3 regions of the Prevotella sp. khp1 genome follow, and region 3 is predicted to be linked to each of the others. Evidence: riboswitches for the same ligand, from Rfam matches in the RefSeq annotation. Region 3 holds a riboswitch; each other region holds the start of a gene.
The links. Region 3 has a riboswitch for cobalamin ahead of BLR73_RS13615 (NADPH-dependent FMN reductase family protein). Riboswitches for the same ligand answer to the same signal wherever they lie in the genome.

Region 1 (7,954 bases), on a different contig from region 3:
CGACGGACAGCCGACGAGTCCGTCTGATGAATTTGCGAAAAAGCGGTACTCCCCGAAAGGAGTACCACTAGTAATGCGAATAAATTATACCTCATTTAGCAATTTTAAATCATGATTATTCTGCTGCTGTTGTAGGAGTCGAGAGGGCGTCGTCGGTGCCCAGCTTGGCGATAGCCTCACGGGTGTGGTTCATCCACAACTTGCGCACGGCACTACGCTCAGCCAGTCCGGGGATATACTCCTCGCCGCTCTTATACTTCTTCCAGCAAGCCTCAGTGTAGTTGGTCTCATAGGCAGCAGTCTCAATGCCTGCAGCATTAAACATAGAGAACCAGCTCTCATCATCCTCATCATCAGCCATATCGTTGTGGGCGTGATCACCGGCGATACTCATCAGCACAAACAGCTGAGCCTTCTTGCTTGCATTCTCAGGATAAGATATGGTCTTGGTTACATCGCCAATCTGATAGTCGAATGTGCCACCAGCAATGTGGTTAAGAACATCCTCGGCATAAGTCTCGTCCATATCAACGGTACCTACATAGAAGTTAGGATTGATTTCGCGCAGATACTCCTCGAGCTGCAGATAACGTACGTTACCACCATAGTAGTCGTAACCCTCTGGATTACCATGACCCATGAAAGCCACGATACCCTGAGCCACAGCGGCCTTCACGTCAGCCTCGTTGTTCAGTGTGGTAGCCAGTGTCTTGGCGTCGCTCTCCTCTGCCATCAGTGGGGTACCTACCACCACCTGTCTGTCCAGACTCTTCATGTAAGCATCAGTAAAGTCGCCATTACGGTTGTTCATGAAGTCCTTCACATAGCTGTCGCGCACACGGCGATACTCTTCACCAGGGATTACCTGCAGCGACTGCACCACCACCTGCTTGTAACCAGCCAGTCCGATAGCAGTGAGCCAGTGCTCTGGGTCGTAGTAGTCCTTTGGATCCACATTCTCACCCGCACGGGCATTGTTGATACAGATGGCCGAAGAGAATGAGAGATATACATCCCATCCACCGAACTGAGCCTTGTAGTCATCCACCACCTTATCAAAGGTATCGTAAGCCTGCTCCCAGGTAGAGCCGAAGGCTACCAGCAGGATCACCTTGTCACTCTTCTTCTGTGCATTCACTGTCTGGTTCACAGCCTGCTGATACCTGTCATAGTTCGACTGTGTTGATTTGTTGTCATCATCGCTGTCGCAAGCTGTAAACAGTGCGCTGCCCACTACTGTCAGCATGGCCAGCATCAAAAACTTAATCTGTTTCATTGTTGTTGTAATTAAAATTAGACTTATACTTATTTGATAGTTTCTTACCTTGATTGAGTCTCAGCGTGAGCGAGGCATAGATAGTTCTGCCTGGCGAGGTGGTGCCCAGATGCAGTCCGTGAGGCGTGCGGTCCACGAAATCAAAGATGTTGTCGATACCGGCATCCACTTTCAGCAGTCGGCCTATCTGATGATTGGTTGAGAGTCGCCACAATTGATAACCCTTGCCGTCGCCGTCTATCTGATAGTAGCGCTTACTGCTCAAGCGTCCGTAGATACCCACGCCCAACTGGTATTTCTTTGAGAACTGATGGTTCCAGGTGGCATATACGTTGGCCTTGTGATGCGCCATACCGTCGATGGTCACCTTCTGCATCACGTCGTTCTCAGTGTCATACTGGTTGGCTTCGGTGTCCAGATAGCTGTAGCTACCACCAGCGGTGAAGTGCTTACCCTGATAGCGCACGGTGAAATCCACGCCATAGGTCTTGGCATCTTCCATATTCTGATATTGGCGCACACGGATGGGGTCGTATTTCGTAATCAGTTCGCCCGGAGCCTGCTTGGTAGGTATGGTCACCAGCGTGATCATGCGGTCCACCTTATTAATATAAGGCGCCAAGGTCAGCGTCAGGTGCCCGATGGTATATTCCACGCTGGCACCGAAATAATTCGAGGTCTGTGCCTTCAGGTCTTCATTGCCCAGGTAGAGATACACACCATTCATATTCTTGATATACTGATAGTGCAACTCCTTAGGCGTAGGTGTCTTGTAACCCTGACTCCAGGTGGCTCGCAGTCGCAGGTCGCCCAACTTCAGCATGGCTGACAGTTTGGGTGTCAGTCGGGTGCCGAATCCCTCATTGCGGGTCAGTCGCAAACCGCCTGTGATGTAGAGTGGATCCAGCAGTGCCCACTCGTCCTGCACATACAGTGCTTCGGTATTGTCAGTCGCTTTTCCGCCAGCCACACGCATCGGCGCTTTCAACCAGTCGTAGCGATACTCCAGTCCGGCACTCAACTGCTGCTCATAGGGCAACGCAAAGATTCCTTTCAGCGAGATGTTGGTCAGTCGCTGGTCGCTCTGCAGTTCCTTATCACCGGGGAAGTAAGGGAAATAATTGGTAAAACGGCCGTTCACATAGCCATCCGTCAGCGTGGTGTCGGTATAGGCGTAGTTATAGGCATGCTTCTTCCAGTCGGCATCCAGCGTAATCACGTCGGTCTTGTTCAGCTTCCACTTACCACCTACCGACGCCGACGCATTGTTGTACTGCAGATCCCATGTCTTCACGTCCACACCGGGATGATGACCGCAGGGGCGATAGATGCGCTTCCAGTAGATGCTACCGTCGGCATAGAGTTCGATGGCAGGCGTGAGCTGATAAGTCAGTCGCTCAGCTATCTGCCAGTTGGTATGCCGGTTCACCGTCTTGTTGCGCGAGTCGGTGATGTGGTATTCCGTTTGTTGGATAGCTTCCTCGGCGGTGTTCTGCCAACCGTCGGAGTGCTGCAATTGGAAGTTGGTGTAGCTCGACAGTTTACCATAGTTGAGCGCCACGCCGTTATGCTGCCTGATGTCGCCATAAGAGCCCACGCGCGTGGTGTTCTCCACCATCACGCCCTGTTCGCGATGCTTGCGGGTGATGATATTGATCACACCAGCTATCGCATCACTGCCATAGAGGGCACTCGAGGCACCCTTCACGATTTCTATCTTCTCGATATTATGCGGGTCGATAAGACTCAGGTCGTTCTCGCCACCATTATCACCATGCAGGCGCCTACCGTCTATCAGTATCAGCACATACGCGTTGCCCAGACCATTCATCTGCAGTCTGCTACTCATATCGTTCTCGCTGAAATCGAACGATGCCGTGAGTCCCGACAGGATATCCTCGATACTCTTGCCGGCATACTGCTGCAACTGCCGGCGACTGATTACCTCGGTCTGCACGGGCGCATCTTTCAGCAGGTGCTGCGTACCAGTACCTGTCACCACCACCTCCTGCAAACTATCAGCACGCCAAATGTCCGTCTGGGCATTTACACCAATAGCAAGCAAACTCAGGCCTATTGCCAATTGCTTCTCTAGTTTCATTACTATCAAATTATCACAACCGCTAACTCCTGAACGGTCTAAAGTTAAATTGTCAATCTTCAATTGACATTCGGCAGGTCTTCTGACTTTCCTCAGTCTGCCTTACCTTCCCGAGCCTGTGGCTCAGTGGCGTTATACAGGCAAACCCTTTTTGCGAGGATTACAGCTGCAGGTACAGTTACGGATTCTCACCGTATTCCCTTTTCATCGTAGTGGCATCGGCCACCAGATGACCTTATTTTGGCGACAAAGGTACAACTTTTTTCGGTTAACCACACATATTTAGCAGAAAATTTATATATTTGCACCCAAATCAACTTCAGAAGATGTCGAACAAGACAGCGTTTATGATAGCAGCACCCACCAGTGGTTCAGGCAAGACAACCATTGCCCGAGGCCTGATGCAGTGGTTCACCCAGAACGGTTACCGGGTGCAGCCTTTCAAGTGCGGGCCCGATTATATCGATACTAAATTCCACACAGCTGTCTGTGGGCGCCCATCGGTCAATCTCGATACCTTTATGACTACGCCCGCACACGTACGCGCGCTATTTGCGCACTACGGGACTGATGCTGACATCTGTATCGTCGAAGGTATGATGGGCCTTTATGATGGCTACGATCGCGAACTGGGTTCGTCGTACGACATCGCCCGCGTGCTTGATATTCCCGTGATTCTGGTGGTCGATGCTAAGTCGGCAGCCTACTCGATGGCAGCCCTCTTATCGGGCTTTATCCACTTTCGCGGCGACGTTCGTATCGCCGGTATAATATTTAACAAAGTTGGTTCGCAGCGCCACTTCAACATGCTGCGCGAAGTGTGCGATGAGCTCCATGCCAAGTGCCTAGGCTACCTGCCTAAATCGCCCGACCTGGAGCAAAATTCACGCTATCTAGGGCTCGATTTCTCTCAGCTACCCGAGTCAGACCAGCTGACTGCCCTTTTAGAGGAGAATATCGACCTCCCATCTCTCAAAAGTCTCACTACCACACTCCTTGACGAGGTGGAGTCCAAAACAAGAAACTGCGAGTTCCAGCATCTGGAAACAAAAACGCTTATAGCCAGGAATCATGAAAGTTTTTCGTTCATCTATCAGGAGACTTTAGACCAGTTTGGCGACGTCATTTTCTTCGATCCTGAGAAAGATGTGCCAACTTTTGATGGCATCGACCTGCTCTATCTGCCAGGCGGTTATCCTGAGAAGCACCTGGAGGCATTAGTGGCCAATCAGGCATGTCTGCATGCTATCAAAAAATTTGCGGAGGATGGCGGCAGGATTGTTGCCGAATGTGGCGGCATGATGTACCTCTGTCAAGCCATCATTACCGACGATGACAGCTACCCCATGTGCGGTGTACTGCCCTACTCGATCACTGCCCGCAAAGCTGATCGCAAGCTGTCCTTAGGCTACCGCCAGTTCACCCTCGATGGCAAGACCTATCGAGGGCACGAATTCCATTACACGCAATTCATCGGCGATACCCCTGAGAGTATCACGCAAGTCTATAACGCTAAAGGTGAGCCTGTACCAACGCCAATTTTCAGATATCACAACGTACTGGCCAGCTACACGCACCTTTATCAAATACCCAGCATCCTATGAAATTCATCGTCATCGGTATCACAGACAACCCCAACCCCTATTTCCCCCCTGAGGTGATGGCCATCATACGCGATGGAAAGGTGTTTTCTGGCGGCAAGCGCCACCATGAGATTGTAGCCCCACTGCTGCCTGCAGATGCCGAATGGATAGACATCACTGTACCGCTCGATGCCGTATTTGATAAATACTCTCAACATGCATCACTCCACTCGACCTTTGGTCGCTCGCAAAGCGAGAACACTAGACACTCAACAGAAATCATCGTCTTTGCTTCTGGAGATCCGCTGTTCTTTGGGTTTGCTAATACGATTCGTAGGAAGATGCCTGATGCCGAAATCATCGTCTATCCTACCTTCAACTCGCTGCAGTTGCTGGCCCACCGATTGGTGATGCCCTATCACGACATGCGTATCGTGTCGCTCACAGGGCGCCCCTGGGCAGAATTCGACAGAGCACTCATCGAGCGCGCACCGAAGATAGGTATCCTGACCGACCGCGTACATACACCTGCCACGATAGCCCAGCGCATGACCGACTACGGATATACCGATTTCATCATGCACGTGGGCGAGAAATTAGGCAATCCATCGGAAGAGCACCTTTCTACGCTTTCGCCGAAAGAGGCAATCCATCGTGATTTTGCCATGCCTAATTGCATCATCCTGGAACACCGTGGCGCAGTGCCACCACGACCATTCGGCATTCCCGATGCTGCCTTCACGCTCCTCGACGGGCGCGAAAAAATGATCACCAAGATGCCCATCCGCTTGTTGACGCTGCAGGCCCTCCAGTTGACCGGTCGCCATGTGCTCTGGGATATCGGCTTCTGCACAGGTAGCGTCAGCATCGAGGCGCGACTGCAGTTCCCACACCTGCAAATAGAGGCTTTCGAGATTCGTCCTGAGTGCGAATCCATCATCCAGCAGAACACCCGGAAGTTTGGCGCGCCAGGCATCCATACCCATATAGGCGACTTCCTTGAAACAGACTTGACCACCCTTCCAAAACCCGATGCCGTGTTCATTGGCGGGCATGGAGGAAAACTTAAAGAAATCATAGCTAAGTTGCTGACAGTCATATCAGATAACGGCATCATTGTATTCAATAGCGTCACCTCACCGAAGGTCACCACCGACAGTCATCAGCTCTGGGATGAAGCCTGTGCCGAACTCGGTTTGCAGCAATTCCCACCCCAACGCATACAGTTAAATGATTATAACCCCATAGTGATATTATCATGCAAAAAATAGCCATCATACAGATTAGCGAGGCAAGTAGCGAAATAGCTGCGACACTCAAAAGAGAACTCAGTGCGGATTTCATCCAGCGAACCGACGTCGGTAAACAATGGAAGGCATACGACGCCTTTGTGTTCATAGGTGCTATGGGCATCTGTGTGAGGACGATCGCTCCTTATATCGATGACAAGCACACAGACCCGGCCGTGGTCTGCATCGACAGTTTCGGGCTCAACGTCATCTCCGTTCTCTCCGGCCATATTGGTGGCGCCAACGACCTGACACGCCACATTGCCGCCCATCTTGGTGCGCACGAAGTGATCACCACCCAGAGCGACAATGCCGGATTGTGGCCTCTCGACACGCTGGACAAGCAGTTCAACTGGAATATGGTGGGGTTTGACGATATCAACGCGTGCATCAGCGCTTTCGTGAATCGCGAGCCCACTGCACTGCTCATGGATATCCGCGACGCAGGTACCGACTTCCTGGAGCGCACCCTGCCCGACCATGTCACCATCGTCAACAGCATAGATGAGGTTACCCCCAAAAGATTCAGACTGCTTATCCAGGTGACGCCCTACATCATCGACACCCCACCAGGCGTACTCGAGGTGTGCTATGTGCCAAAGGTAGGCGTACTGGGATTTGGTCTGGCTAGTCATCCTGCCAACTACGAGTACATCCTTGATGAAATCGATACTGCTCTCGGCGAGTTCGGCTTGATGCCTTGCTACAAGCGCTTCTGCACCATCGATGTGAAGCGGGATGAGGAGTTCTGCGCCGAGCTCAGAAAAGAACCAAATAGCGAGGTGGTTTATTACACCGCCGAGGAGTTGGCCAAGGTAGAAGTACCCAATCCCAGCGAAACCGTAGAGAAACATGTAGGAACGCCCTCTGTCTGCGAGGCAGCCGCCATTCTCGGGTCTAATCACGGACAACTGATTGTCCCAAAGATAAAAGGCAAGAACTGGACGGCGGCCTTGGCCATCGACCACAAATACCTGCGCGAGCAGAAAGGACACATAGAGATTGTAGGTGCCGGACCGGGCAATCCCGACCTGATTTCGGTGCGTGGCCGCAAGATGCTGGAACGTGCCGACCTGATTCTCTATGCCGGTTCACTGGTGCCCAAGGAACTCACCTACTGCCACAAGCCAGGCGCTGTGGTGCGCTCTTCGGCCGATATGGCACTCGAAGAGCAGTGCGCACTGATGAAGGAGCATTACGACAAAGGCCATTTCATCGTTCGTCTGCACACCGGCGATCCCTGTATCTTTGGAGCCATTCAGGAACAGATGGCCTTCTTCGATGCCAACCACATGGAATACCATATCACCCCAGGCATCAGCTCGTTCCTGGCGGCAGCAGCCGAACTGCAGAGTCAGTTCACGATTCCAGAGCGCTGTCAGACGATTATTCTGACCCGTGGCGAAGGACGCACACCCATGCCCGAGAAAGAACAGTTGCACCTGTTGGCCAAGAGTCAGAGCACGATGTGCATCTTCCTCTCAGCCAGTATCGTAGATGATGTGCAGCGCGAACTGCTGCAGGAGTACCCCGAGGATACGCCCGTAGCTGCCTGCTATCACCTCACCTGGCCCGACCAGAAGATCTATCGCGGAGTACTTAAAGATTTAGCTCAGATAGTTCACGATAACCACTTGACGCTCACCACAATGCTCGTCGTTGGCGAAGCCATCGATAACCGTCAAGGACTGTCTGAACTCTATTC
Region 2 (7,954 bases), on a different contig from region 3:
CTCGGGTGCACTCGACAGACTGGTGCTTACCACCTGATGCGTTTTTACGTTGATGATACCATAGGTGATGGTATTACTCATCGACACCTCGCTCCATTGAGAACCGTAGAAATAGAGCGAATCGCCCACAATACAAAGATCGCTTACAGCCTGATCGATGTGTCCACCTACTTTCATCTGGCCGTTTTCGTCGGGTGCCAGCCACCAGATGCTTGATGCCTCAGTCATATAGTCGCCACGAGCCGTTACCCATAGCTGATTGTACTTATCGGCCTTCAGGTGGTGCAGGTTGGGGGCTACCTCTACCTTGCTGGTTTCTTGCATGGTAGCCATATCTATCACACTTACCGTACTCTCATAACCCTGTCCCGTCATACCTTGATAGCCACCACTGTTGGCTACATATAGCTGGTTGCCGATAATGGCCATCTCCTCAGGCTGATAGCCTACACTACAAGAGTCAACCTTTTGTAAGGTGAGTGTATCTACCTTATACACGCTACCCAACGGACTGTTGCTCGAAGCATAAACCGTTCCCACATACGATGACACGTAGGCATAGCGATCGTTAAACGTCACGTATCGGCAGTTAGGAATGTTTACCTTTCCTATTCTGATAGCCGAATCGGCACGGGCCACCTCAACCTTGTTTGAGCAGTTGATAACCAGCCACAGACGCGAGCCATATATCTGACAGTCGTTACCCACATCGCCCAGCGACATTACAGTACTAGGGTTGCGCTGCGAGTAGATATTGCGATAATAGTGCGCTGTAGAATCTGACAGATCGAGATAGTCGAGCGACGACTTGTTCGATCCCATGTTGCCCTCATTCAGCAGATACATACCTATGATATCGCCCTGCTGCGTTTTGCCGCCTGGATCGCTTTTCTCCATCGGCACTATCATCACATCCTGGCGACAGGCCGAAAGGAGCAACAGGGTTAATATGTAGTACGCTAGCTGCTTCATATCTCAACGCTTAATGTTAGTGCATAGTTGCGACCAGGCATGGGGTAATTTACGATTACCTCGTAATCCTGACCTAAGAGATTGTTCACATCCAAGTGCGCTTTCATCAGCACACTATTTACTTTCCACCAAACTCCCAGACTCAGGTCGCTGGTGTACCAAGGTTCCATGTGGTTATAGATAATGTTCTCCTGCTCGTCGTAGCGTTCGCCCGCATAGATAAACGAGTAGTTCAGGTTCCAGTTCTTATAGGTAAGACCCAGAATAGCAGAACCTGAGTGCCAGGGGATGTAGGGTATCTGATGCTTATAATACGAGGTTTCGGCATCAGTAACATCGCGTGCATCCTGATAAGTGTACTGGGCACGAGTGGTAGCTATCAGATCCTTACCAATCTTGAAATCGGCCTCGGCCTCAACATCTATTCCCTTGATGTGAACCTTACCTAAGTTCAGCATCGTCCAACGGAACTGCTGCCCCTTGGGGTAAGCCACAATTTTATCGTGTACTGTATTATAATAGGCATCGAAGTGCATCTCGGCATGGCGAATGATACCATGCTCAAAGTGCTTGTTAAGCGCAAAGCCGGCATCGTACTGCAGGGCGCTCTCGGGCACCAGGTTGGCATTACCCATATCGGTATAATACAGGTCGTTGAAGGTCGGCATGCGGAAACTCTTTTTTACGTAGGCTCGCATAGAGAAGAAGGTGCCTCGGAAGGGATACACGTTAACAAATAGCGCCGGCGTGAGTTTAGATAGCGAATGACTGCTGTTTAAGCTTGCAAACTCACCCCTGCGGTGGGTTTTGTCGTGGATAAAGGTAGCCAGGATAGAGCCTTGCGCCTTCAGGTGTTTGTAGTCGATAGCTGTGGCTAAACTTACCAGATTAGAGATGCGTGTGGGGTAAGCAAAGTTGTAGATATCGGCATTCAGTTTGTTCCACTTAAAATCGTAGGCCAGCGATGCACTCCAGTTGGGTAGCAGCTCCAGCACATTGGCTGTAGAAAGATAGAACTCCTGCTGCTTGTAACGATTGTCAACAGGCAACTGGGTAGTATCCTTGTTTACGTAGTGGGTGTTGTAATAGGCATACTTGGCCAGCCATCGGGTGCTGAAACCATCGCCTATATTCTTATTATAATCGGCTTGTACAAAGGTGTTCAAATCCTGTTGGCGCTCACCACGTCGCCACACGTTGTTTACGATGGCACCAGGAATGCCTCGGGCTGAGTTATATAGATAACCCTTAAGCTGCCAACTACCCTGCTCCAATCGGCCAAACAGGTTTGCTTCGATACGTTCAGCATGTATATCGCCGTTCTGTCGCACAGCCGTTGTGTCCCAAGCCGTTTGTCCGTTAGGATATTTTCGCTCGTAATGGAACTTATACTTACCGCTGGCTGTTAAGAAGCCGGCACTTACCGATGAGCTGATGGTTGATGACAGTTTCTGCTCCCAAAGGGTAGAAAAGCGGAACATATCGCTTGAACCATACTGGGTTTTAAATCGCAGATGGGTATTCTCGCCTTTCTTGAAATCAGGCGCTTTGGTACGGATATAGATAGAACCGGCGTTTCCAAAATCGCTGGCGGGCTGGAAGATGGCACTCTTCTGGCCGTTATAAAGTGTGATATCCTCTACGTTATCAAGTGAGAACTGGCCCAAGTCAATCTGTCCGTTCTGCGCATTACCTAACTGCACACCATCGTAGCTGATGCCTAAGTGATGCGTACCCATCGAGCGGATGTTTACTGTTTTAATGCCGCCCACGCCGCCATAATCCTTTAGTTGGACACCTGAGAAATAGCGCAACGCATCGGCCACAGAGTGCGTGTTCAGTTGTTCCAGCAGTTCGCCCTTCAGTTTCTGACTGGGCACCACCTCGCGCATAGCTGGCTTCGACACAACAATTATCTCCCGTACATGCTGCACGGAATCTAACTTGCTTTGTGCTGCCGTTGTCATCGCCAACACGCAAGCCATTGCCAATGTGAATGCTCGATTCATCATCTTTTATTCTGCCATCGCCATCTAACCCCAGAGATAGGCAAGCGGCTAAAGTTTCATCGGCAGGTCTTCTGACTTATCGTCTGGCAGCAAACGTCTTCCCAAAAATCTCAGTGACATACATGTTTGCGCCTCATAAAGGACGACTTACAGCAGCAGGAAAGGCCACGGGTAGGTGCCTTTCGGCGGGATTCTGTTCAGGATTCTCACCCGATTCCCTATTAATCTCCACATCAGGAGAACCGATTACAGCTGCAAAGATACAATAATTATTCTCAAAATAAATAGTTTTACTCAGTTTTTTGATTTTATGCTCCCCCTTGCCATCTAAAGCACGATATTTTTTCCCAACTTGGGAATGTTTGATTCCCAGTTTGGGAACGTTTCATTCCCAACGTGGGAACAAAATGTTCCTCTAATGGGAATTATTGTAATCTAGCACTACCTTATCAGAGGTTATTTCTAATGTGGCTTTGGCGCCTGTTAGGAGGGGGAAGTTTTTTAGGTGGGCATGACCTACAGGAAAGTTGTAGCATACGGGGATGTGCCAATGCTGTAGGTACTCGTTGAGCAGGGCGTACATGTCGTCGAAACCGTTTTCGGGGTGTTTGTATTTGTTGAACTGCCCAACAATAACGCCTCGGATGTGTTTCTGTAAGCCACGTATCTCGATGTTATGCAGCATGCGGTCGACCTTACTCATGCCCTCGCCTGTATCTTCAATAAATAGTACGATTCCATCGATAAACAGCGGATCGAAATCAGAGCCTGCCAGATCGTTGAAAACGCTCATGTTACCACCAACGATAATGCCCTCGGCCTTACCTGTTATGTTTAAGGGATGGGGAGCAATGCGATAGGTGGGCAGATGACCAGCAAGCATGCCTCGTAAAGCCTGACTCACGGTATCGTTGCCCTCGTAGGTTTTCAATGCATGACACATCGAACCATGAATACCCATTACGCCTGCCCTAGCCTGGGCACACAGCAACGCCGTCACATCGCTGAATCCGATAATCATCTTTGGATACCGCTGGAGTGTATCTAATGAGATACGGGAAAGCAGATGGGCAGCTCCATCGCCGCCTCGCGAACACATGATGGCCTTGATGGATGGTGTGCGTAAAGCCCACAGCAAATCGCTAAGTCGCTCATCGATAGTGCCTGCAAAACCATGATAATCGGCCAGTGCATGGGGCGCCACGATGCATGGATAGCCCCACTTCTCTAAGGTTCGGATGCCGCCATTAATGGTAGCAGTATCGGTTGCACTTGAAGGCGAGATTATAGCGATGGTGTCGCCCGAATTTAGGAATTGGGCTGAAAGCGACAGCATCCAGCAAAGCATCAGCGATATGATAACGAGTTTCTTCATCTTGCTGGCAAAGATACAAATAAACGGGAACATAACAATTATTTAAGGCTAAAATTTTGCTGTTTGCGAAAAAAGGAGTAACTTTGCCGCTCAGAATAAAATTTAGGTAGTTATGGCAAAAACAGCGGGGAAAGAACTAACCCCTATGATGAAACAGTTCTTTGATTTGAAGGCGAAACACCCAGATGCAGTCATGCTTTTCAGGTGTGGCGACTTTTATGAAACCTATTGCGAAGACGCTATAACTGCCTCAAAGATATTAGGTATCACCTTAACACATCGTAGTAATGGTGCTGGTGGCAAAGGCGATGAAATGGCTGGTTTTCCTCATCACGCCTTGGATACCTATCTGCCTAAGCTGATTCGCGCTGGCAAACGTGTGGCCATCTGCGACCAGCTGGAAGACCCCAAACTCACAAAAAAACTTGTTAAGCGTGGCATTACCGAGTTGGTTACACCTGGTGTGGCCATGAGCGATAACGTGCTGAATTACAAGGAGAACAACTTCCTGGCGGCTATCCATTTTGGTAAGTCGAGCTTTGGTGTGGCTTTTCTTGATATCTCGACAGGTGAGTTTCTGACAGGTGAGGGAACTGCCGATTATGTAGAGAAACTGCTGGGCAACTTTTCGCCCAAAGAGGTGCTTTACGATCGTAATCGCAAACAGGATTTTGAGCGCAACTTTGGTACTAAATACTTTACGTTCCAGTTGGACGATTGGGTGTTTACCGATCAGACAGGTAAGCAGAAACTATTACAGCATTTTAACGTTAAGAACCTGAAAGGCTTTGGTGTAGATCATCTGCAGTCGGGTGTTATTGCCGCAGGTGCCATTCTGCAGTATCTCGAGCAGACACAGCACACTCAGATAGGACATATCACTTCTATCTCCCGTATCGAAGAGGATAAGTACGTGCGACTGGATAAGTTCACCATCCGCAGCTTGGAGTTGGTTTACCCCATGCAAGAGGATGGAAAGTCACTGCTTGATGTGATTGATAAGACGGTGAGCCCAATGGGAGGCCGATTACTGCGCCGCTGGCTGGTTTTCCCTCTGAAGGATGAAAAGCCCATTAACGAGCGACTGGATGTGGTAGAGTATTACTATCGCGAGCCCGAGTTCCGTGAGTGTATCGACGATCAGATACATCGTATTGGCGACTTGGAACGTATTATCTCGAAGGCTGCCGTTGGAAGAGTATCGCCTCGCGAGGTGGTGCAGCTCAAGACTGCCCTGCAGGCCATTCAGCCCATTAAAACGGCTTGTTTGTATGCCAAGAACCCAACGCTGAACCGTATTGGCGAGCAGCTGAACCTTTGCGAATCGCTGCGCGACCGTATCGAGAAGGAGATTCAGAACGATCCCCCACAGTTGGTTGCAAAGGGTGGCGTGATTCGCGACGGTGTGAATGCCGAACTCGACGAGTTGCGTAGCATAGCCTATAGCGGTAAGGATTATCTGCTGAAGATACAGGAGCGCGAGGCTCAGGAAACTGGTATCCAGAGCTTGAAGATAGGCTATAACAACGTGTTTGGCTACTATCTTGAGGTGCGTAATACCTATAAGGAGCAGGTTCCACCTGAGTGGGTTCGTAAGCAGACACTGGCCCAGGCCGAGCGCTATATCACTCAGGAACTGAAGGAGTACGAAGAGAAGATTCTGGGTGCTGAGGATAAGATTCTGTCGTTAGAGGGCAAACTCTTCAACGATCTGATTATGAGCATGCAGGAGTTTATCCCACAGATTCAGATAAACGCTAATATCATTGCCCGTTTGGACTGCTTGCTCAGCTTTGCCAAGGCGGCTGAGGAGAACAAGTATATCCGCCCCGTAATCGATTCGTCGGAGGTGATTGATATCAAACAAGGTCGCCATCCTGTAATCGAACAGGAACTGCCCCTTGGCGAGTATTATGTGCCCAACGATATATTGTTAGACAACGAACGTCAGCAGATTATCATTATCACTGGTCCGAATATGGCTGGTAAATCGGCCCTGCTGCGCCAAACTGCATTGATTGTGTTGCTGGCCCAGATAGGTTGCTTTGTGCCCGCAGAGGCCGCTAGAATCGGTCTGGTAGATAAAATCTTTACCCGTGTAGGTGCCAGCGATAATATCTCGCTGGGCGAATCAACCTTTATGGTAGAGATGACTGAGGCTTCGAACATCCTGAATAACGTGTCATCGCGCTCGCTGGTACTCTTCGACGAGTTAGGTCGAGGCACCAGTACTTACGATGGTATCTCGATAGCATGGGCGATTGTAGAATATCTGCACGAGAATGCCAAAGGTCATCCTCGCACCTTGTTTGCTACTCACTACCATGAGTTGAACGAGATGGAGAAGAATTTCTCTCGAATCAAGAACTACAATGTATCAGTTAAAGAGGTTGATGGCAAGGTTATCTTCCTGCGTAAATTGGAACGTGGTGGTTCTGAGCACTCGTTTGGTATCCATGTAGCTGAGATAGCAGGTATGCCTCGCAGTATCGTGAAGCGCGCCAACGTGATTCTGAAACAGTTGGAGAGCGATAATGCCCAGGTAGGCACTGCCGGTAAGCCTACTAAGGAGATTGCTGGTTCGCGTGAGGGTATGCAGTTGAGTTTCTTCCAGCTTGATGACCCAGTGCTCTGTCAGGTTCGCGACGAGATCCTAGGCCTTGATGTGAATAACCTCACCCCTATCGAGGCTCTCAACAAGTTGAATGACATCAAAAAGATTGTTTCCGGCAAGTAGTTTCCTTGCTGTAAACAGTTATTTCCCAATAAAGAAACTGCCAGTTTCCTCGCAAGGAACTGGCAGTTTCTATGTTTGAAACCAGTGAAATGTCTTATTAAGCCTTTTTCTTGGCTTTTATCATGCAGTAGGTTCCCAATATGATAAAGGGAATAGAGAGTATCTGTCCCATATCGATGGGAAGCGATGCCTCGAAGGCCTCCTGTACCTCCTTGGTGTATTCGATGAAGAATCGGAAGGTGAAGATATACGTAAGGCAGAACCCGAAATACCAGCCAGTACCAATCTTCTCAGGCTTCTTTTTATGCAGAGTCCACATGATGACAAACAGGATGGCGTAGGCGATGGCCTCGTACAGCTGTCCTGGATGGCGTGGAACGGCATCAACTTTCTCGAAGATGAATGCCCAGGGTACATCGGTAATCTTGCCGATAATCTCTGAGTTCATCAGGTTGCCCAAGCGGATACAGCAGGCCGTAGAACCTGTGGCAATTGCTATATTATCGAGCACCGTCCAGATGCTCAGTTTGGTTCTGCGTACATACATCCAGAGGGCAATCATTAAGCCTAAAGTTCCGCCATGCGAGGCCAAACCAGCATAGCCGATGACGTGGAAACCAAATGTTTGTCCTAGCCAACTGCCATCATCGCCAAAACGGATAGGCAGTATCATCTCAATTATTCCCTTGCTTGAAGTCAGGAAATAATCGGGCTCGTAGAATAAGCAATGGCCCAGACGAGCACCAATCAGGATGCCGAAGAAACAGTAGAATGCGAGCGGATCAAAATATTCGTCCTTAATCTTCTGCTCCTTGTAGAGGCGCTGAACCAAGAGGTAGGCCACAACCAATCCGATGACCC
Region 3 (7,954 bases):
TGCCGCACCACACCATTGTGGGGCCGCGGACTGTCGCAGTTGCTTACAGGTGCTAACGATCGTCTGCACGACTGCCGTGCCCGCAGTGTACTTGAGGCTATCATGTGGCATGGTTATTCAAAGCAGTCGGATGCTTACGGACCAACAGAGAAATTCTATCATCTGCCTAAGGCCGATAGAGATGCTGTGATAAAATTCATCGAGTCAATATAATAATCGCACGCCATTTACGTTTTATTATATATGAAGCGAAGTATAATCATTCTATACATCGTGGTGGTTGCTGTACTGGCAGCCGCCACGGTTTTTGAGAAATATCAGGGTACAGAGTATGTATCCGACCATATCTATGGTGCCTGGTGGTTCTCGGCCTTATGGGCTTTGTTAGTAGCCGTCAGCATATTCTGGCTCATCAAGCGTAAGGTGCGTCGCCCATCGGTAATGGTGCTACACCTGTCGTTTGTAGTTATCCTGGCAGGTGCCCTGCTCACGCATCTCACAGCAATCAGAGGTGTGGTGCCGCTGCGCAAAGGCGTGGACACCAACACATTCCTAACACGCGACATGCATCTGCACCAGATGCCATTCACCATCCGTCTGGAGCAGTTTGATGTGAAGTTCTATCAAGGCACCCAAATGCCATCCGACTATATCTCGCAGGTGACGATCGACGGCAAGCCGTTTACGATATCAATGAATCAGATTGCCAGTCACAAAAACGTACGCCTGTATCAGATGGACTACGATGCAGATATGCAGGGTAGTATTCTGTCGCTGAATTACGATCCATGGGGCATCCCCGTAACCTACTGTGGTTACGCCTTGCTGTTTGTATCGCTCATCTGGATACTCATCGATCCTAAGGGCAGGTTCCGCGAACAGCTTGCCTTGCTGCGTAATCATCGCCGACAACTGAATATCTTTGCAGCTGGCATCGCGGCATGCTTCTTATTCCTGATGTATCACTTCTTGAATAAGTACTCGCCTGAGAACCACCCCATGCCTGTACTCAACTCGCGCCTGCTGCCCGTACATATTGCAACCATCATGCTGGCTTATACCCTGTTGTTGTTTGCCTGCCTCAGCAGTCTGGTGGGACTCATTTCAGCCAAATATCGACAGGGCATGCAGCACCTGTCGCAGATGCTGCTTTACCCTGCGCTCACTTTCTTAGGCTTTGGTATCTTTATCGGTGCCATCTGGGCCAACATCTCGTGGGGAAACTACTGGTCGTGGGACCCCAAAGAAACCTGGGCACTCATCACCCTGATGATTTACGGCATCCCCGCCCATCGTAGCATCAAACTTAATCACAACGTGTATATGGTTCTGGCATTCCTCACCATCCTCATGACTTACTTTGGTGTAAACTACTTCTTAGGTGGTATGCATTCGTATGCTTAAGGATACACCAATACCTATTTTATATTAGTTCTTTTTATTGAACACCGAAAGGTGCGCGATGCTTAAAACACTCGGTTTTAGGTATTGCGCACTTTATTTTTTCGCCGTACCTTTGCACCGTCGAATTAAAAGTATAACAATGAGAACAGAAAGAAACATCCCAACGGAACTCAAAGTACTGATGAACCACATCTACGAGCTGAATAAAGGCGTGCGCCAGATGGTACTGTTTACCTGCAATAAAAAGTATGGTAACCAGGCTGTTGAACGATTGGAAAGCCAAGGCATACCCTACGTGCTGCAGCCTGCAGGTCAGCAGAACCTGAACGTTTACTTTGGGCGTCGCGAATGTCTGGATGCCATCCGACTCATTGTTACCCGTCCGTTGAACCAACTTACACCTGAAGAGGATTTTATTCTTGGTGCTATGTTGGGGTACGACATCTGTGCCCAGTGCGAGCGCTATTGCAAACGTAAAGGACAATGCGACGGAAACTGCAAATGTAAGAATTAAACCACATAATGATAATATAAAGTAATGAATTCAACTATTGTAATTTATGGTTCCTCTACAGGAACATGCGAGGCCATCGCAGAGAAGATAGCCTCGAAGCTGGGTTGCGAAGCCTTGAATGTACAGGATCTTTCGGCCGAAACCGTTGCCGCCAACCAGAATCTGATCTTAGGTACCTCTACCTGGGGAGCTGGCGAACTGCAGGACGATTGGTACGACGGTTTGAAGACTTTGCAGGGTGCCGACCTGAGCGGAAAAACTATCGCCATCTTTGGTTGTGGCGACTGTTCTACCTATAGTGATACATTTGTAGGTGGTATGGGTGAGCTCTATAACGGCATCAAAGACAGCGGTGCCAACTTTATTGGTAGCGTTGAAACCGATGGTTACACTTTCGACGATTCTGAAGCAGTTATCGACGGAAAGTTTATTGGCCTGCCTCTCGACGACATCAATGAGGACGACCAGACCGATACACGTATCGATGCCTGGTTGGCAGCTATTACTCCAAGTCTTTAATCACAGGTGTAAATTTATAAATAAGTATTTGTTTAGTTAGGGTAAAGGTGGCTAGTCGAGACGACCAGCCACCTTTCTTTTTGCAATAAAAAAGACTAATAACAGACCATTATCCGATTTTTTTCGTATCTTTGCGGCACAAATTAACAATCATGATAATGCTAAGAATAATTATTTGCCTGCTGGCTATGATGGGAGCTCTTTCGCTCCAAGCTGAAAACAAAGAATTAAAACCACGACTTGTGGTGTGTACAGACATTGCACCTGCTGATGTGGAACCCGACGATATGGAGTCGATGGTACGACTGATGGCCTATGCCGACCAATTTGAAATAGAAGCATTGATTACATCAGTAGGTTGGAACTGCGATCCCTATCCTACAGAATGGGCACAGTATCTGCAACGGGTAATTGAGGCTTACAGACAGGATGTGCCGAAGCTGATGCAACGTTCGAAGCAGAAGAATTTCTTAGCATTTGATAAAGAAAGAAAACAACAGTACATAGGATACTGGCCAAGTGCCGACTATTTGAAGAGCCGTGCGGTAATGGGTAGTATTCACGGTGGCATCAAATCCATTGGTGCTGATAACGATTCACCTGGTAGCGAACTGCTGATACAACTTGCCGACGAAGACGACCCACGACCAATCTATGTAGCTGCCTGGGGTGGTGCCAACACATTGGCACAAGCCATCTGGCGAGTTAAGCAAACACGTTCTGCTGAGGCCTTAAAGCAGTTTTTGCATAAGTTTCGCATCTATACCATTACCGACCAAGACATGCATTACAATATGCGTATGAACCGTAGTTACAGTTCGCACATGTGGCTACGTAAGGAGTTTGCCGACGATTTGCAGTTTGTGTGGGATGAAGGCACATGGCAGGAGCAGTGCGAACTTGGCAAACGCCACTGGCAACAGCATAAGGACTACATACAAGGCCGAGGTGCGTTAGGCAGCGAGTATCCTACCTACAAATGGGGAGTTGAAGGCGATACGCCTAGTTTTCTGTATGTCATGCCCAATGGTTTGAACAATCCCGACGATCCACATCAAGCCGGTTGGGCAGGCTATCATGAGCATGGACTCTGTGCCGACTCGATTACCACCGCTTGGACCAGTTGGCAGGAGCCGCTGCGTAGCATCAGTATAGAGTATAAGCAGCGTTTCTACCCCGACGAGCTTAACGATTTCATGGCACGTATGCAGTGGGCTGCCGAGGGGCATGGCAATCATAATCCTCGAGTTATCATAAACAACAACACAGGTATTTTGCCCATTCATATCACAGCTAAAGCGGGTGATACAATACGCCTTGATGCCTCATCATCGCAGGATAGTGATGGCGACAACCTGCAATTCTTATGGTGGCAGCAGCCTGAGATAGGGCAAACAAAAGTGACCATCTCCCAGTCAACCCAGAAGACAGTCACCATACATATCCCTGCAGATACTGCAAACGACACGATTCACATTATTTGCGAAGTACACGACGACGGTCCCTTTCATCTGGTAGCCTATCGCCGCATCATTATTTCTATATAGCCACTAAACTTTGTGGTTATAGTGTCTGATAAGACACGCTACACCAATGGTTGCGAGCAAAAATTCCAAAGCTACTACTAAAATGTATACCATAGTAATTTGATTATAAATTAGGTGAAACAGAACATATCCAATTTTCGAGATTGCATTGGGGCGTTTCAGCATATAGCTGTTCGCCAACAATGTGCGCATGGCGTTCACGCAGTTCATGGCAAATTTTATCTGCATCATGATTCAGTTTGTTACCTAATGCCACTAACACGGCAAAGTTCTTTCCACTTAGGCTAGCACCACGCAACGTTTGACAAGCCCACTGCCAATGGGGAGTCATACTTCCATCAGCCATAAACTCTAATGCAAGAACAAAACTCTGGCAGTTTTCTATCTGCCTGTTGTTAATACTCTGTACGCTGATAGTTTCAGCGCCAAGCTTGTCGGCTATTTCTTCTGCAATAGCCTGACAACTGTCGTATACCACGACGATTGATTCATGTTTCATACCCACAAAAATTAAGTTGCGCCTCACGCCCTTACATCGAGAGCATTTAGCAAATACCGAAAAAGGCTGGTCTTCAGACTTTCCTCCACTCCCAAGCGCCTTCTCACCCAAATGGGCAATGGCATTGATGCTTAGGAGCCATAATGGAGTTCACTGCTGCGGGACAGTCGGAGATTCTCACTCACATTCCCAATTAATCGCGGCTAAGCGAACCTTTACGGGCGAAGGTCGAGGCTATGCCTCAACGTTCACGTTAAGTCGAGGCGTAGCCTCAACTTTCACATAGACTCATTCTTGAATCACGTTGCAAATATACAACATTATTCTTATACGCCAAACAAAAAATCAAAAATAATTTGTTTTATACAAAAAAAGGCCCCAGGCCTTCTATCCGTTAGCGAGGAATCGTTATCGAACAAGGCCATAAGACCACAAGAACAAAATACTAGTTTTTAAGTATTGCACACCCTACCAATAAGTATTATCTTTGCATTTGAATAAAATGATGTATTTGAATGCAAAGATGTTTCTTTTTGATGATAGCAGTAGTGATACTGCAAAGTATTAATGCTCAGGGCGTTTTAAAAGGTCTGGTAACTGATAAGGATACACACGAACCTATTATTGGAGCTACAATTACAGATGCCGTAAAGCGTAAGCCACTTACAGTGACTAACGCTGATGGTTGCTTTGTCATACCTAAAAAAGGGGATGCGCAACATTCTGCGCAACAAATCAAGATAACCTACATAGGTTATAAACCACTGACAGTAAAAGCTACTGCCAATGGCCACTACGAACTAGAGGCCGAGATTAGTAAGTTGGGCGAAGTGGTAGTAACGGCTCAAGAGAGTCGTGGCCTTACCAGTGCCTCGAAGATTGAAAAGCACGCGATGGAACACCTGCAGCCATCAAGCTTTGCCGATTTACTGGAACTGTTACCAGGTGGCAGCAGCAAAGATCCCGTACTGAGCGCAAACAACAACATCCGACTACGCGAAGCCAGTCCACAGGGCACAAACTATGCCACCTCGTCGTTGGGCACCAGTTTTCTGGTAGATGGTGCACGCATATCTACCAACGCTAACATGCAGCAGGTAAGTGGCGCTTGGGAGAGCGCCTCAACCAATCGCGAGAACACCAACGCAGGTGTTGACATGCGAACCATCTCGACCGACGACATCGAGAGTGTAGAGATTATACGAGGCATCCCCTCGGTAGAATATGGCGACCTGACCAGCGGACTGGTAAAGATAGAGCGCCGTCGTGGTGGACACGACCTCCAGGCACGACTGAAATCGGATATGGGTTCTAAGTTGTTCTATCTGGCCAAAGCCTTTGAGTGGACCAACCATACAACGCTAAACCTGAGTGCCGACTATCTGGACTCGAAAGCCGACCCACGTAATTCCTTAAACAACTACAGTCGCCTTACCCTCTCGGCACGTATGGGTCATACCTGGCAACGCGCCCATCACGACCTGCTGCTAACAACAAATGTAGACTACACTGGCTCGTTCGACGGCGAGAAGCAAGATCCCGACTTGAACAAAGGCGCTATCGACATCTATAAGTCGGACTACAATCGCATCGCCACATCGGCCAAACTGCAACTCCAGATGCATCGTCCCGTATGGCTGAAGAGCGCCGAGCTGATGGCAGCCGCCTCGTACGAGCACAACACGATAGAACGCACCAAAACGGTAAGTCTGCAGAGTATGACTGGTGCCGTACTGAATACCGACGAAGGCGAATACGATGCCCTGATACTGCCATATTCCTACGAAGCCTCACAGCAAGTAGATGGCAAGCCACTAAACGTGTTCATAAAGCTAAATGCCCGTTTGCAGATTCCAAGTCGTAAGATAGCCAATACCCTGTTGATAGGTGCCGACTGGAATATGGACAAGAACTACGGACATGGACAGGTGTTCGATCCTGAGCGCCCCGTTTATCCTACGGCACAGATACGCATGCGCAGTCTGAGTGAGAAGCCAGCTAACCACACCCTATCACTCTATGCCGAGGAGAAAGCTACGCTGCCCTTAGGCAGTTGCCAGCTGGAACTGATGGCTGGCGTACGCGCTCTGCAAATGCTGAACCTGCCTGCCGACTACACGATGCATAGCCACTGGTATCTGGATCCACGAGCCAATGTCGGGTTCACATTTCCACGTTTCATTTTGTTTGGTCAGCCCTCGTTTGTGCGAATCTCTGGCGGTATCGGACAGCACACCAAGATGCCTACCATCGATCAGCTGTTCCCCGATCCTGCCTATATCGATCTATTGCAGCTGAAGTACTATAATATTGATCCTCAGAAAAGTCGAATCAATCAGGTAACGTATATCATTCCTGGCACCAACGCAACTCTAGCGGCAGCACGCAACCTGAAGTGGGAGTTGACTGGCGATTTGAACATAGGCGGCAACCGCTTAACGGCAACCTATTTCAAAGAGAACATGACATCAGGTTTCCGCAGCGAAACCAACTTCGAGGCCTATGCTTATAAAAAGTACGATGCCAGTGGTGTTGATGCCTCAACATTAACAGCACCGCCAACACTCGACGATATGCCCTACGAACAACTGACAGAGCTTTGCGCCTACACACATTACGCCAACGGCAGTCAGACCAAGAAGGAAGGTATAGAACTCACGTTCGCCTCTAAGCGTATCCCACGACTCTACACGCGTCTTACCATCACCGGTGCCTGGTTCCGCACCACCTATCGTAACTCGCAACTCATCATGGAGCGCCCCAGTGTGGTAGTTGGCAACAGCCGACTGCAGTATGTGGGACTGTACAAAGATCAGGAAGGCATTGTAAACGAGATGGCTAACACCAATTTTATGTTTGATACCGACGTGCCTAAGCTGCGACTAGGCTTCTCTGTTTCGGCCCAATGCCAATGGTACACCTCTACACAGCGCGATGCTATCAGTAGCGAACCTGATGCTTATATGGATTCGCAAGGCATTATCCACGAGTGGACTGAAGCATGTGCTCAGGATGCCTACCTGAAATGGCTGGTGCGTACATCAACCAACTACACTAAGAGCACCGTACCGTTTGCGATGAATCTGAACCTGAAGATTACCAAAAAACTGCTGAACGACAGACTGAAGTTAGCTTTGTTCTGCAACCGTATCTGGGACTACTCACCCAGCTACGAGAGCTACGGCAAGACCATTCGTAGACATACAAAACCCTATTTCGGACTTGAGATGAATGTAAAGATATGAAGAAACTGTTGATGATACTTACATGCTGTATGACATTGGCATTAACAGCCTGTCATCAGGACAACGACGATTATATAACGTTGGCTACTATCCAACTGGATGGTGGCAGCGACGTGACTATTGAGCGTGTACAGGCAATGGCCCACATCACCAATCTGAACACGAAACACGTAGTGAGCACAGCCGACTTCACTGGTGACCAGGTGCAGATAGAACTGCTGCGCGG

Region 1: it holds a riboswitch for cobalamin, as region 3 does, so the genes downstream of both, BLR73_RS02030 (TonB-dependent receptor plug domain-containing protein) here and BLR73_RS13615 (NADPH-dependent FMN reductase family protein) in region 3, are expected to answer to the same signal.
Region 2: it holds a riboswitch for cobalamin, as region 3 does, so the genes downstream of both, BLR73_RS07525 (TonB-dependent receptor) here and BLR73_RS13615 (NADPH-dependent FMN reductase family protein) in region 3, are expected to answer to the same signal.

Annotation. Positions count from the first base shown of each region.
Region 1 is NZ_FNJZ01000001.1:456,170-464,123, forward strand. Features, by position in the region: gene BLR73_RS02020 (TonB-dependent receptor plug domain-containing protein) at 1-95, opposite strand, end outside; gene BLR73_RS02025 (sirohydrochlorin cobaltochelatase) at 116-1,276, opposite strand; gene BLR73_RS02030 (TonB-dependent receptor plug domain-containing protein) at 1,263-3,377, opposite strand; cobalamin riboswitch at 3,432-3,622, opposite strand; gene BLR73_RS02035 (cobyrinate a,c-diamide synthase) at 3,704-4,981, shown strand; gene cbiE (precorrin-6y C5,15-methyltransferase (decarboxylating) subunit CbiE) at 4,978-6,231, shown strand; gene cobM (precorrin-4 C(11)-methyltransferase) at 6,219-7,954, shown strand, end outside.
Region 2 is NZ_FNJZ01000002.1:413,789-421,742, forward strand. Features, by position in the region: gene BLR73_RS07520 (YncE family protein) at 1-972, opposite strand, end outside; gene BLR73_RS07525 (TonB-dependent receptor) at 969-2,981, opposite strand; cobalamin riboswitch at 3,025-3,243, opposite strand; gene BLR73_RS07530 (S66 peptidase family protein) at 3,397-4,356, opposite strand; gene mutS (DNA mismatch repair protein MutS) at 4,469-7,093, shown strand; gene lgt (prolipoprotein diacylglyceryl transferase) at 7,191-7,954, opposite strand, start outside.
Region 3 is NZ_FNJZ01000006.1:24,085-32,038, reverse strand. Features, by position in the region: gene BLR73_RS13640 (di-heme oxidoredictase family protein) at 1-213, shown strand, start outside; gene ccsA (cytochrome c biogenesis protein CcsA) at 244-1,404, shown strand; gene BLR73_RS13630 (DUF2023 family protein) at 1,544-1,918, shown strand; gene fldA (flavodoxin FldA) at 1,943-2,437, shown strand; gene BLR73_RS13620 (DUF1593 domain-containing protein) at 2,596-3,984, shown strand; gene BLR73_RS13615 (NADPH-dependent FMN reductase family protein) at 4,088-4,483, opposite strand; cobalamin riboswitch at 4,530-4,715, opposite strand; gene BLR73_RS13610 (TonB-dependent receptor plug domain-containing protein) at 5,020-7,728, shown strand; gene BLR73_RS13605 (hypothetical protein) at 7,725-7,954, shown strand, end outside.